DNA from 3 places in the Priestia sp. J2 genome. Region 3 is predicted to be linked to each of the others. Evidence: predicted binding sites of a transcription regulator. Region 3 holds the regulator's gene; each other region holds the start of a gene.
What was found. Region 3 encodes LexA, which represses DNA repair genes until DNA is damaged. Its sites were predicted from a motif close to CGAACATATGTTCG; they were not measured.
Positions count from the first base shown of each region.

Region 1: a site for LexA is predicted at 2,440-2,453, ahead of recA (recombinase RecA). Genes of this name have one in related genera too.
Region 2: a site for LexA is predicted at 2,475-2,488, ahead of uvrB (excinuclease ABC subunit UvrB). Genes of this name have one in related genera too.

Region 1 covers NZ_CP086208.1:1,687,656-1,692,562, forward strand. Annotated here, with positions in the region: gene LJY09_RS08570 (MFS transporter) at 1-1,034, shown strand, start outside; gene LJY09_RS08575 (DUF2269 family protein) at 1,302-1,736, opposite strand; gene LJY09_RS08580 (ASCH domain-containing protein) at 1,755-2,105, opposite strand; gene recA (recombinase RecA) at 2,617-3,654, shown strand; gene LJY09_RS08590 (hypothetical protein) at 4,006-4,479, opposite strand; gene LJY09_RS08595 (VOC family protein) at 4,684-4,907, opposite strand, start outside.
Region 2 covers NZ_CP086208.1:4,850,504-4,855,410, forward strand. Annotated here, with positions in the region: gene uvrA (excinuclease ABC subunit UvrA) at 1-421, opposite strand, end outside; gene uvrB (excinuclease ABC subunit UvrB) at 428-2,407, opposite strand; gene LJY09_RS25205 (sigma-54 interaction domain-containing protein) at 2,743-4,404, shown strand; gene LJY09_RS25210 (proline dehydrogenase family protein) at 4,469-4,907, opposite strand, start outside.
Region 3 covers NZ_CP086208.1:3,887,732-3,892,638, forward strand. Annotated here, with positions in the region: gene LJY09_RS20170 (DUF896 domain-containing protein) at 151-381, opposite strand; gene LJY09_RS20175 (YneB family resolvase-like protein) at 451-1,119, opposite strand; gene yneA (cell division suppressor protein YneA) at 1,173-1,502, opposite strand; gene lexA (transcriptional repressor LexA) at 1,649-2,266, shown strand; gene LJY09_RS20190 (magnesium transporter CorA family protein) at 2,476-3,921, shown strand; gene LJY09_RS20195 (hypothetical protein) at 3,989-4,189, opposite strand; gene LJY09_RS20200 (ArnT family glycosyltransferase) at 4,472-4,907, shown strand, end outside.

The sequences.
Region 1 (4,907 bases), 2.2 Mb from region 3:
TAGCTGATCGTATAAGTAAGAAATACATTTTATTAATAGGTGATATTTTATCAGCCATTTTAATTATTATCATACCTCTTGCAGCTTCAATAAACGTGTTAGATATATGGATTGTATATGTGGTAGCTTTTTTAATATCAGCTGTGAGTGCATTTTATCATCCAAGTTTTGAATCAGTCATACCAGAAATTTTAGAAGGTGAAAATTTAATACAGGGTAACTCTTTATTCAAGTTATCAGAGACAATTACAACCTTTGCAGGCCCTTCAATAGCAGGCATTTTAATTGCTTTGGTTGGAACTCATAACTTATTATATTTTAATTTTTTTACGTATTTTCTTTCTGGAATATTCATTGGCTTAATAACTAAGAAATATAAAAGCCAGAATCCAGTTAATAGTTCTATAATGAATTCAATAGCTGAAGGAGTTAAATACGTTATAAATACTAAAAAGATTTTGATAGGGACTATTCTCATATTCTTAATCAATGTGGGTTATGGTGCTATGGAAGCTTTATTTATGTTTCATCTAAAAGATAATTTACATTTATCGGCACAGTATATTGGTTTAATATTTTCCCTACAAACCTTAGGGTCATTTGTAGCAATTTATGCTGCAAATAAACTAAATAAATTACCACGGGGAAATATAATTATCTATTGTGGTGTAATAATAGGTTTAGGGCAAACTATCCTTACTTTTTCAAACACTGCAGTTATTTTGTTAATAGTCTGTAGAATTGTAATTGTCGGTTCGGTAACATTATTAGCAATTAATTGGTTTACCCTTAGGCAAGAGATTGTGCCATCAGCCTTATTGGGAAGAGTAATTAGTTCAACTCGTATGTTAGCTTTTTTGGCTTTACCGATTAGTGGAATGTTAGCAGGTATTGCAGCTGAATATATTAGCGTCTCTTTAATTTTTATTTCAGCAGGCATCCTAACGATTGTAGCGTCTTTAATCGGCATTAAGACCTCTCTATTTGAGACCCAACAATCTATAGATCAACCTATTAATAGTAGCAACAAGTAGATAATTACTCGGGTTGACTTGAAACATATTGATATTTAGTGTATTCTTCTATAAGAACTTCATACTTGGAGTTTAAACAATAAGTAAGAACCCCTTTAACATATGGTTAATAGGGGTTTTTTATTTTTAATCCAAATGTGCATCTGATATACAAGCAAAAATCTTTTTTCATACCTAAAATACGAGTTATGTTAAGTAAAACGTAAAGTATTTGATGAAAATAATCAGTTTAACTATTTACTCTTAGTGATGACAAATGGATGGGTGTCACCAAAAAGTTGGCTTACCGACCATAAACCAAAGCATAGTCATTAATAGAATGATATAAATCCAAATAGATCGCTCTAGTTTAGTTGCCAGTTCTTTTTTATTTTGTCCTTCCTCCTTGTACTTTCGAAGTGTTGGTGAAAAAGCACGGGCCAGAAAGAACAAGGAGCAAAAAAGGAAAATCAGTGTCATTATAATCCACGGCGTAGTCCACGTCCATGGGCCACACATAACGAGGAGTATCCCTGTGATAACAAGAACATGGCCCGTATGTTTTGCGAGCCTAACAACAGATTGAAATGTGATCAAATAGGCATTCATTTCTTGTTCTCTTGAACTATGTAATTTTTTAACAATTGGCAAGAGAATAAAGAAAGGACCAATCGATAAAATGACACTAGAAACATGAATATATACTAATATACGGTACAACAAATCCATTTCTTTTACCTATCAATCGTTGACTAATCTGAACTCATGCACCCATACCCTCATTTGCGGAAGCCAAGGCATCCCAGGATGATAAGACAAAATAGATTGTTTATATTCCTCTACTGTAGCATAGCCTTCCTGGCGAGCATTTTCATCGGTTAATTCACCTAGTGATTGAGAATAAACTCGTTCCACTACAAATTTTTGATCTTCTAAAACCATTATCTCTCCTACATCAGCATATCTTCCATTTCGGCGAGTTGCTGTTTTGCTGCCTTTGATTACTTTATTTACATCATCCGGCATTGTTACAAGTCGATCGATTGCACATGTTTTTGGTGGCAATTCATTTTGTGCTTCATGGTTACTCATTAAAAAACTCCTTTCATATCTTGTCTCGTATTTAATGTATCATATTTTTAACGACGAATTTCATTTGAATTTATTAGGTGGAAATTTTCTCTAATAAATCTATTATAATTTATCCCTTTTCTTATTCGATAGTCCAAGTACATAACATAATGTATATAAGAGAATGAATTATTCTTTGTTCGTATAATAAGGGTTATTTTATAGATTGAAGTTTCAATAACTGTAAGTATTAAAGGTATAAACCTACTTTTTACAAAAAAGATATTTCTTTGGCTGGTTTGTACAAAACTTTCTCCTTTACAACTAGATGCGTTTATTGTATGATTACACAACAGGAACATTTGTTCGATATTAAGGGTTTAGAGATAAATAAAGGAACAACAGAATAAACCAAGACAGTTAAACACAAAATTTTCTCGCACGGAGCAAAAACATTTGAGCCAATCCTTATTATTTATCCACATACATTGTCGTTTACTGTAAACGTACTAACAATCGGAGGTTTTAAATTATGAATGATAAACAAGCAGCACTAGATATGGCTCTAAAACAAATTGAAAAACAATTCGGTACAGGATCAATTATTAAGATGGGGGAAGGCACACATACAAAAGTTGAGGCATCTAGCTCAGGTTCATTAGCTTTAGATATCGCTCTTGGGATTAATGGTTATCCAAAAGGAAGAATCATGGAAGTGTACGGACCCGAAAGCTCAGGTAAAACAACAGTTTCCTTACATGCGATTGCAGAAGTACAAAAAAATGGAGGTCGAGCTGCCTTTATTGATGCTGAACACGCACTTGATCCAGTTTACGCAAGAAAACTAGGTGTAGATATTGATGAGTTACTGTTATCTCAACCAGATACTGGTGAGCAGGCACTTGAAATTGCTGAAGCATTAGTTAGAAGTGGTGCTGTAGATATTATTGTTGTTGACTCAGTAGCAGCATTAGTTCCTCAAAAAGAAATTGAGGGAGAAATGGGAGATTCTCACGTAGGTCTACAAGCTCGTTTGATGTCTCAAGCCCTTCGTAAACTATCTGGAGCAATTAATAAGTCTAAAACCATTGCTATCTTCATCAACCAAATCCGGGAGAAGGTAGGCGTTATGTTTGGAAATCCTGAAACAACGCCAGGCGGAAGAGCGCTAAAATTCTATTCTTCCGTTCGCCTTGAGGTTCGCCGCGCTGAACAACTTAAACTGGGAAATGACATAGTTGGTAACAAAACAAGAATTAAAGTAGTCAAAAATAAGATGGCACCTCCTTTCCGCATTGCTGAAGTAGATATTATGTATGGAGAAGGTATCTCAAGAGAAGGAGAAATCTTAGATATTGGTTCTGAAGTAGATATTGTTCAAAAGTCTGGATCTTGGTTTTCTTATAATGGGGAACGTTTAGGGCAGGGACGAGAAAACGCTAAGGTTTTCTTAAAAGAAAACCCTGAAATCAGAGAAGAAATTAGAAAAAACATTATTGATTTTAAATATGGTAATACTGACAACGATAATGATATTGATAACGATAGCGATAGTGAAAACGAAAGCTAATAAAAGCTTAAAATGCCTTTCCCGGCAGCTTCAAGCCCATCCATTTCACTGATTTCACTTCATTATTTTGGTCATTTTATGCGATTTATAGTAGCCAGCAGGGAGCTGATATTGTCTTAATTCAAAAGGAGCTTGGCCACAGTGATCGTAAAATAACGGAACGTTATCTAGAAAAGGTTTTGCAGAGAAAACAAAAAATTGGGCTACTGTGGAAGGAACAAGATTTCTAATTGAGATACTGTTGTCTAAAGCGCTATACTAGACTTTTTATTGCAATCTCTTTAAACAGAAAAATTCTTATAGCAAACAAACAGAACCCTATTTAATTAAATAGGGTTCTGTTTAATTAGATCAAGGTCTATGGAAGTTGACCGTTTTCTCATCGTCCCCCGTGCGTTCAAACCAACCTCTAAAGGCCCAGTTATCATAACCTCCATCACCTTCATTAATAAACGTTCCTTCTTCAAATATCCAGACCCCGAACGTGATACCATCATAATCTACGGTATCAAAATATTGTACACCTTGTAACTGGTCGGAATTATAACCTTGACTTAAATTCATTACTATCACATTATACTGCTGACCCGATTCAAAGAAAGCTTTTTCCATCGCTCCCTTAACAAAACCACTTCGATTGTCGGCCGTTTTAGCCGCATCTGCAATCGCTTGTCCTATGGCTACTGGATCAATCGCTACGTCTCCTCCAACTTCTGCAGCTTCTGCGGAGCCAGCAGAACCTCCTAAATTCGGTAGAGCTAATGGCGTCGCTAACATAGCTAAACCTACAGCAGAAGCTACAACAGCTTGTTTCGCTCTTCTCATTTGATCTCCTCCTATTTTAGTTGATTCTTAGAACTAATACCCTTTTTATGAATATTAAAACAAAAATTCCATAATTAAGTATATATAGGGGGGCGAAAAAGTAAAATAAAGGTTTGAAAAAACCTGAAAATAATCTCGATCTATTGAAGATTCAGATAGGTTAAACGTACATTTCAGTAAAGACTTTTATAAAACGTCACTTACTTATTTGTTACTGAGTTGCTCTGCCAAACCGATTAAAAGTCCTTCTACTCCACGAATGTAGCAGAGACGATACGAGTCCTCGTACTGAACCACTTCGCCAACGAGCTGAGCGCCATATCTAGTAAGTCTGGACACCATTTCGTCAATGTCTTCAACAGTGAACATGACGCGTAGATAGCCGAGAGCGTTTACAGGAGCATTCCGGTGATCTGATATAGTAGGTG
Region 2 (4,907 bases), 960 kb from region 3:
TTCTATCTACCATTTGCTCAATCGTTTGAGACGTAATTTCAATTCCATGATTAGGACAAATCGGCTTTCCTACACGAGCAAACAAAAGGCGCAAATAGTCATAGATTTCGGTCACAGTTCCGACGGTTGAACGAGGGTTTCGGCTCGTTGTTTTTTGATCGATTGAAATAGCAGGCGACAATCCTTCGATCGAATCTACATCTGGCTTATCCATTTGACCTAAAAACTGTCTTGCATACGCCGAAAGTGACTCGACATAACGTCTTTGTCCTTCAGCATAGATTGTATCGAAAGCTAAAGAAGATTTACCAGAACCTGACAACCCTGTTAATACCACTAATTTGTCTCGCGGGATTTCAATATCGATATTTTTCAAATTGTGGGCTCGTGCACCTTTTACCACGATTTTTTCCATCGCCATGTTTTATCACCCTTCCGCTTTTAATTCTAGAATCAAGTCACGAAGCTCAGCTGCGCGTTCAAAGTTAAGCGCTTTGGCTGCTTCTTTCATTTCTTGTTCCATTTCTTCTACGAGCTTTGCTTTTTCTTTTTTATTGAGTTTATCAAATGCCGGTGCTTCTTCATACGTTTCTGTATCTTCTGCTACTACTGTTGCACGAATTGAGCCTCGAACTTCTTTTTGAATCGTTGTCGGTGTAATACCATGCTCTTCGTTGTAAGCTTCTTGAATACTTCTACGACGCTTGGTCTCATTGATAGCAATGTCCATGGAGTTTGTGATGCGATCTGCATACATAATGACATGTCCATTAGCATTTCGCGCAGCACGTCCGATGGTTTGAATAAGCGATCGTTCTGAACGCAAGAATCCTTCTTTGTCCGCATCTAATATGGTTACTAACGAAACTTCTGGAATATCTAAACCTTCACGAAGTAAGTTAATCCCTATGAGCACATCATATTTTCCAAGCCGCAGCTCTCGGATAATTTCAATACGCTCGAGCGTCTTCACCTCAGAGTGAAGATATTGAACTTTAATGCCAATTTCTTTTAAGTAGTTCGTTAAATCCTCAGACATTTTCTTTGTTAACGTCGTGACGAGCACTCGTTCATTTCGCTTAATCCGGTCGTGAATTTCTCCAATTAAATCATCAATCTGCCCTTCAATTGGTCGAACTTCAATATTTGGATCTAATAATCCCGTTGGACGGATAATTTGTTCAATCACCTCAGGCGCCTTCTCAAGTTCGTAAGGACCTGGTGTTGCTGAAACATGGACGATTTGTTTAATATGCTGTTCAAATTCATCAAATTTAAGCGGACGGTTATCTAATGCAGACGGCAAGCGGAAACCATGGTCCACCAACACTTGTTTACGCGCTTGGTCTCCATTATACATTCCTCTAACTTGAGGAATGGTAACGTGGGATTCATCCACCACAAGAAGGAAATCTTCCGGGAAGAAATCCAGCAGTGTATAAGGTGTAGAACCAGCCGGACGAAGCGTTAAATGACGAGAGTAATTCTCGATTCCTGAACAAAATCCCATTTCTCTCATCATTTCTAGGTCGTAGCGAGTGCGCTGTTCCAAGCGCTGCGCTTCTAAAAGCTTTCCTGCTTCTTTTAACTTCTCTAGCTGTTCTTCTAGTTCTTTTTCAATGTTTTGAATGGCCACACGCATTTTTTCTTCCCTCGTGACGAAGTGAGATGCCGGGAAGATAGCCACGTGTTCACGATCTCCAATAATTTCTCCTGTTAAGGCGTCGACTTCGCGAATGCGGTCAATTTCATCCCCGAAAAATTCCACGCGAATACAGTGTTCATCTCGAGACACAGGAAAAATCTCAACAACATCACCGCGAACGCGGAACGTTCCGCGCTTGAAGTCAATATCGTTTCTTTCGTACTGTACATCCACTAGCGTACGAAGCAGCTGATTGCGTTCTTTTTCCATTCCTACTCGAAGAGATACGACCATTTCTTTGTATTCTTCCGGAGACCCTAATCCATAAATACAGGATACGCTGGCAATAATAATGACATCTTTTCGTTCAAAAAGAGCAGAAGTTGCTGAGTGACGAAGTTTATCAATCTCGTCATTAATGCTTGCATCTTTTTCAATAAATGTATCTGTTTGAGGTACATAAGCTTCAGGCTGATAGTAATCATAGTAACTGACAAAGTATTCGACTGCATTATTAGGAAAAAACTCTTTAAACTCACTGTACAATTGACCAGCAAGCGTTTTGTTATGAGCCATAATTAATGTTGGCTTATTTATTTCCTTAATAACATTAGACATAGTGAAGGTTTTTCCCGTTCCTGTAGCACCTAACAAAACTTGATGCTGCTTACCTTCTTTAATTCCTTTCACAATCTTTTCAATTGCCTTTGGCTGATCACCTTGCGGTTGATATGGGGATACTAATTCAAACTGATCTTTCAAATGAAGGCCTCCGTTTCTATTTTCTTGTTTTATCTATTTTTATTACGATATGTAAAAACCGAAAACACGAACTGATATTCGTATTTTATCACTTTATACTCATAAATGAAACTAATGAGTATTAATCTTATATAGTGTTTGTTTGTTTTGATTTTTTACCCTGTTACTTTATTACCCACTAAATTCTTATACTACCCTTTTCGAGGGGAATACAACTCTTTAGATGAAAGCAATAAAAGAAAGTAAGCTGCCTAATTGTCTGAAAAGGATAGGCTTTTGCGCCAATTTCTAAATTATGATACAGTATAAAAAATATGTACTGAGAGGGGTTTAGTATGGCAAGCGTTGATCAAGTTCTTATAAATAACTCCTTTATAACAGTTGAAGAATCAACTTCTTTAGCTAAAGTGAAATCTGAACTTTCCAACTATGATTTCGTTGTAGTCACAGCAAGTACCTTTTATGTAATACAAAAAGATGAACGATACCTTTTAACAGGTCATGACGAGGCATCGTCCATTAAAAAAGTAATAGCGGACACAAATTGGCCTTCATCTTCTACTTCTACGTTAGCCAATTTACAAGCCAACACAAACTGGAATAGACCAGTCCTCATTCAAGCAGAAAACCAAGAAACCACAATAGGACTTGTAACACCTTCACAGTGGATTACACATTTGCATAGCCAAAATGAGATATTAGCTTCCTATTTTGATACATTGGCAGAAACCATTAATGATGCAGTGACAGCGGTCGATCATGAAGGAAATGTAATCTTGTGGAATACTGCTGCGGAACATACGTATAAGATTCAGAGAGATGATATTATTGGTAGAAAAATCGGAGAGCATTTTAAAGATGAATCCATCATTCTACATACGATTCTAAATGAAGGGCGTCCTGTGCGCGGAACGTATCATCGTCCTAATGAACAAACTCACGTGCTCATCAATGCATCTCCTATTATAAGAAACAACCGAGTCATAGGTGGAGTCGCAACCGAACATGACATTACCAATATTGTAAGACTAAATGAAGAAATTGATGTATCTCTTCTCATTCCGAAAGATAATCCATTTTCTTCTTTTGCGGGTATCAGTCCTGAAATTAAGCAAGCCGTTGACATTGCCAAAAAAGTGGCATCTACAGATATGCCTATTTTATTAACAGGAGAACCTGGTTCTGGGAAAGAAATGCTGGCTCAGGCCATCCACTACGGGGGATCCAAACATAAAGAACCTTTTTTATCTTTAAATTGCGCCACTATTCCATCTGGACTTCTGGAAATTGAACTCTTTGGTCATCAAAAAGACGTCTTTTCAGAAGATCCAACGACCATTGCAGGAAAACTGGAGCAGGCTCATAACGGGACGTTATTTATTGAAGAAATTGATAAAATGCCTCTTGAAATTCAAGTTAAGTTTCTCCGTTACTTGGAAGAACGAGCCTTTTATCACGTTGGAGGCACGGAAGAAATTCAAGTCCAAACCCGAATTGTAGCCTCTACTACGACGCCTTTGGAAGAGTTGCTAAAAGCCGGTGAATTCCATGAAAATCTTTACTATTTGCTGACCGTCATTAATATTATCATTCCGCCGCTTCGAGACCATAAAGAAGACATTGAAGCATTAACGCAGCAATTTGTACAGGAATTTAGTAAAAAGTATAAAAAGAAGGCTCCTTTCATCAGCTCTGAAGTTCTCGAAGCCTTTATGCAATACGATTGGCCAGGAAATATTCGCGAGCTGAGAAATACGATTGAACGAATGATTTTTCTTAGTGATCAGTCGTTGATTACCCTTACGCACCTTCCTGACAATCTGAAGGATGCCAGTTCTTTCACAGAAGTTCAAAAAGAAGAAGATTCTCTCCAAGAAGCTAGGCTAATAGAAGAGACTCTTCAAAAAACCTATGGAAACAAAAGTGCAGCAGCAGATCTGCTTGGCATTTCACGCGGCACCCTTTATAACAAAATCAAAGAATACGGATTAAACTAATTAAAAAATTCGACACGAAGCTCAGGATACTTGTGTCGAATTTTTTATGTTTCTTGGACTGAACTTATTTGGAGAAATTTTTTAATACGAACCATACGTTGGCGGGGCGTTCGGCTAGGCGTCTCATGAAATACCCAAACCAATCAATTCCGTAAGGAACATAAACCCTGACTTTATATCCTTCTTTGACCAGACGATCCTGTAGCTCTACGCAAATTCCATAAAGCATTTGGAACTCAAACTGATCATTTGAAATGCCGTTTTCTCTTACTAATCGTTTTGTATACTGAATCATTTCCTCATCATGACTTGCTACAGCTGTATAGTGTCCATTTAATAAATGCATTTTAATGATTTTTTTATAGTTTTCATCTACGTCTTTCTTTTCCGGAAACGATACTTCTGGCGATTCTTTGTAAGCTCCTTTTACCAGACGTAAATTGGCTTGATATTGATGTAAGTCATTCATATCTTGTTCTGTACGATAAAGATACGCTTGAATC
Region 3 (4,907 bases):
AAACTATGTACATATGTTATCATACTAATGATTTGCTTATTTGTACAATACTTGAACCAAAAAAATTTCCACTTTTACAGTTTTTGTGTGCCTTATTAAAAATATACAAAAAACTAGAGGGAACTCTCCCTCTAGTTTTACTAGAACGTCTTAGTGAAGACGCTTCTTTTTGCTCTCTTTTAACTTCTTAGGCGTAACATCTTTACCTTCCTCGTCCACAACTTTAATCGTATGAAGGTGGTTTGTCATAGATTGTCGGAAAACTTTTAAATATTCCTGACGTAGCTCTTGCTGTTCTTTCGCTTCAGATTCTGTCAGACCTTCAGCCTTTGCCTTTTTTGAAAGAGCATTAATACGAGCAAGTTTATCTTTTGATAGCATATAAAACCTATCTCCTTATAATCAATAATTAAAATTACCGAACCGTTCCGGCAACATGTAGTCATCTTACTAAATCTCTTTCGTTTTATCAAGAGATTGAGCACTCTCTTGATACTCTTGATAGCGACGATGTACCGTTGCTTTTGAAATATTATAACCAAAACCTTTTAGCGTAACTGAAATTTCAGCAAAGGTTAAGCCGTTATGACGAAGGCGGACAATTTCTTCAATCGGCGCTTCTTTTTTTTCTCTTCCTGAGTTAACTCCTTGATTTTTTAAATTTTGCTGCGGACGATAACCGTTTTCTACGGCTCTTTTCATTCCTCTTTTAATTTTAGCGTTATGTAATTTCCGCTGATGCTCTTCCACTAAGCTAATAATATCTAACACCATCGAATCAGATTCTGAAAGCTGAAGCTGACCTTGATGACTAATCGTATAGATCGTAGCATTTTCTTTATGAAAAGCATGAAGAAGCGCAATTCGGGCATTTCCTCTGCCTAATCGCGTTTCGTCTTGAATGAGCAGCACAGATATTTTTTCTTCTTTCATTGTATGAAGAACATCCAATATACCCTCTCTGTCTACGTCATATCCGCTTGCTTTTTCCATTACGACTTTTTTTACGTTTAGATGGTGAAGATCAGCAAGCTTTTTTAATTCTTCTTGCTGGCGCTGTAAAGATGTTTCTTGGGTTTTTTTATCCGTACTTACACGGCAATAAATAATGGCGTCCACTTTTATCACGACCTTTTCGGCTTCTAACAATATTCAGGAACGGCCGTTACACACTACTGTTCAATTGCCACTTGATTATGTAACTCTTTTTTTAAAACAGGAATATATAATTTATCTCCAGGAGATAAAGACTGGGCAGTGTCTGAGTTTAGATCATTGACGTCTTCAACCCATTTGACAAATTCATTGGTGGTCAAATGATGGTGATTATGATACTTGTTGGACAAGTCCCAAAGCGTATCTCCTTTTGTAATAGTAACCGTTGAATATTTGTCTAAATCTACTTTATCCGCTCCTAAAACCAGCGTCAATACATATGTAAGTGCAGCGATAACTGCAAAAAAAATAGCGTAATGTTTCATAGAATGTAAGAATTGGTGCATATTATGATCCCCCTATCAGAATATATGTTCTTATTTTATTGAGAACATTTGTTTCTGTCAATGGAATTCTTCGAACTTATGTTTGTATATTGACACATCACGTGGTATAATTCACCTAAAGAATAGCTAAAATCGAGGTGAAAAATATGAAGCTATCAAAACGTCAACAAGACATACTAGATTTTATTAAGCACGAAGTAAAATTAAAAGGTTATCCGCCTTCTGTTCGTGAGATTGGGGAAGCGGTGGGATTAGCCTCTAGCTCCACTGTACACGGGCATTTAGCTCGTTTAGAAAGTAAAGGGTTAATTCGCAGAGATCCAACAAAACCAAGAGCAATCGAAGTTCTTCAACTAGACGAAGTAAACATCCCTAAAAGCAATGTCATTAATGTTCCTGTTATCGGTAAAGTAACAGCAGGTCTTCCTATAACAGCCGTTGAAAATGTGGAAGAATATTTCCCTCTTCCAGATAAATTCGTTTCTCCAGATGATCATGTATTTATGCTTGAAATTATGGGAGAAAGTATGATTGAAGCAGGTATTCTAGATGGCGATATGGTAATCGTACGTCAGCAGCAAACTGCTAATAACGGAGATATTGTGGTCGCTATGACCGAGGACAACGAAGCAACGGTAAAACGTTTCTTTAAAGAAGAAAATTTCGTTCGTTTACAGCCTGAAAATTCAACGATGGCGCCTATTATTCTTCGCCACGTAACGATTTTAGGAAAAGTCACTGGTGTATATCGCACGATTCACTAATCACACACTGTATGTAAAACCAACTAATCATGATGTTAGTTGGTTTTTTACGTTTGTTTTCTAAAAAAATTGGCATATTATAAATGATACGTCGAATCATTACAGGCAGGTAGAGCGGTTTTTATAAAGCCTGTTTTACCTTTTACTTTCTGTCTGCATTTTTTCGACTCTCAAAAAAAATACAACCGACTATAAGAAGGATGTAGTTTATGACCAATACACCAAGGAAAACAGAACCATTTCAAACTATTATGCCTACCAAAGCAATGAACATGTTTCTTTTTCCTTTTTCCTTTGATCGAAAAAATAAAGAGCAGCTTGTTCATGCACTAGAAGCAAATATGTTTGAGTTTTTTTCCATTCAAAACAAACATGTAGAAAAAGAATACTACGGAGAACAGTATTACGTATCTCATGATAGCTTGGATCAATATTTTCTTCCTTACATTGAATGTATTCTATTTCCTGATTCGTGCGAAAAAGAAGGCTTGCTTCGATTTTCAAAAAAAATAGACCATACCGTTACGCTACAAACTTCCTCCACCACCGTGTCTAGCAACGTGCTGTCTGTGGATGTTTTTTTATGTCCTTTTGAAATTGGCGTCATGACCATTCGCACTGAGATGAGTCATAATCATTACACCTATGATGACATTTTAGAATTCATGAATCATTTTCGTGTATTAGAACCGAAGCTTGCTGAAGAGCATGGATCCACCATTACCTATGAACATCATCGCTATAGCAAAGTACAGGATTATATTTTTTCACAGCTCGCGCCATTTTTGAACGAACACATCAAAAAAGAAGCGACGCGTGAACAGCACGTCGGGAGTCTTCCTTATTTTATCGATGAACGGATGTTTGTATTAAGTTATGTAACGGTAAATCAAGAGCAAGAGATTAACTCCACAACTTTATTTCGTACTGGGCAGCTAAATAGCTATACGCCTGACGGGAAACCGTTTATCTCTGCACACAACCATGAGTATATTAAAACGTATAATACCAAACACGTGTATTCCAGATGGGCTCCTGAAACCTATTACGTTATAACAGACCATGTGTTTTCGTGTATTTCTAAATCGACAGACTCTAAAACGGATCAGCTTTTGATGAATCATCTATTTGGCCAACATTACTATAATTTATTTTTGCATTTTTTCTATAAAATCGTGTTGCTAAAACTATCCTATGAGTATTCTCAGCTCACGTTTCATAAAAATTCAGAGGGCATCGAGCGACTAATTCGCTCTATTACTGTATTTTCAGGTAAATATTTATTTTTAGAAATTAGCTCTCGCACGGAAGGTCAAGAGTTTTCTGTGCTCTTTAAAAAAATCTTCCACATCAATTCTCTTTATCAAGAAGTCAAAGAAACCCTTGGTACTTTGTATCAAAATCAAGAGAAAATCGCGGCCAAGCGTCACAATTACTTATTATTAATTTTAACGATTTATACCGTTCTTTCCGGTATTTACGGAATGAATTTAGTTATTAGCAAGCTAAAGGGAAACATCAATTGGGATAGTATGAAGCAGTTTTCTATCTTTGAATATATCGCTTTAATAGTAGCTTTATCAGGAATTCTGATCAGCATTAGTCTCGGAGTGAGTTCCCTATGGAATTTATTAAAAGATCGATTTAAAACATAAAAGCTGTTCGCATCAGAAAATACATTATAAAAAAGAAGAGATTGAGACATAACTAAACCAAGCAAGTCTAAAGGGAAACAAATGAAATAAATAAGCTAGCAGGGATTGCTTGTGACATCGCAGTTGATTTCCGTGCAAGACTTCGCTTTCCGCGGGCGGCCGGTGAGCCTCCTCGTCGCTTGCGCTCCTGCGGGGTCTCACCCCTTCCGCTTTTCCCGCAGGAGTCTTCGTCTTGCCCTCCAATCAACTGCTGGAAAGAACTAAACAAATGAAACCTACGTGCACCATAAAAAACGAACCACTAATCAAACATGATGATTAATGGTTCGTTTTTCGCTTCGACTAAAATCCTTTTTTCCCAACCTCTTTTATCTATTACTAAATCACTGCCTACTCCACTGAACCTTTTATTACACGTTGTGCCGCTGTTGTAATTTCAGAACAATCTAACATTATACTCTATAAGAAAAATATATACAAAATAATAAAATATGGTATCATAGGGTAGGAATTTTGTACCTTATCTTTGAAATAATTTGCAGGAGGTAATATGCTTAACTCATTTTTATCCAAAAGCCTGATTCTTTTATGTGTCATGATTCTTACATGGTCTCTATGGGGCAGTTATAGTGCGATGACAAATTCATTGGACTTAAAAGGCTTGGCTTTAAGTAATTCATTTATTATTGAAGGAATATGTATCACTTTCCTTGTCATTTTTCTAATAGCTATTGCAAGTAGATACATGAACAAAACTGTTTTTTTTATTTCACTGATTGTTTTGACCTTAGGTGTTCGATTAGCATGGATGCTTTCTGTTCAAACACCTGTAAAATCTGACTTTCTTGTCATGTTAGATGCCGCACGTAATATCGCAAAAGGAAATTATGAATTTAACCAAAGCGTTTATTTCACTACATGGGTATATCAGCTAGGCTTTTCATTCTATGAATCTATTGTTATTCGCTGTTTTGGAGATAGCATTT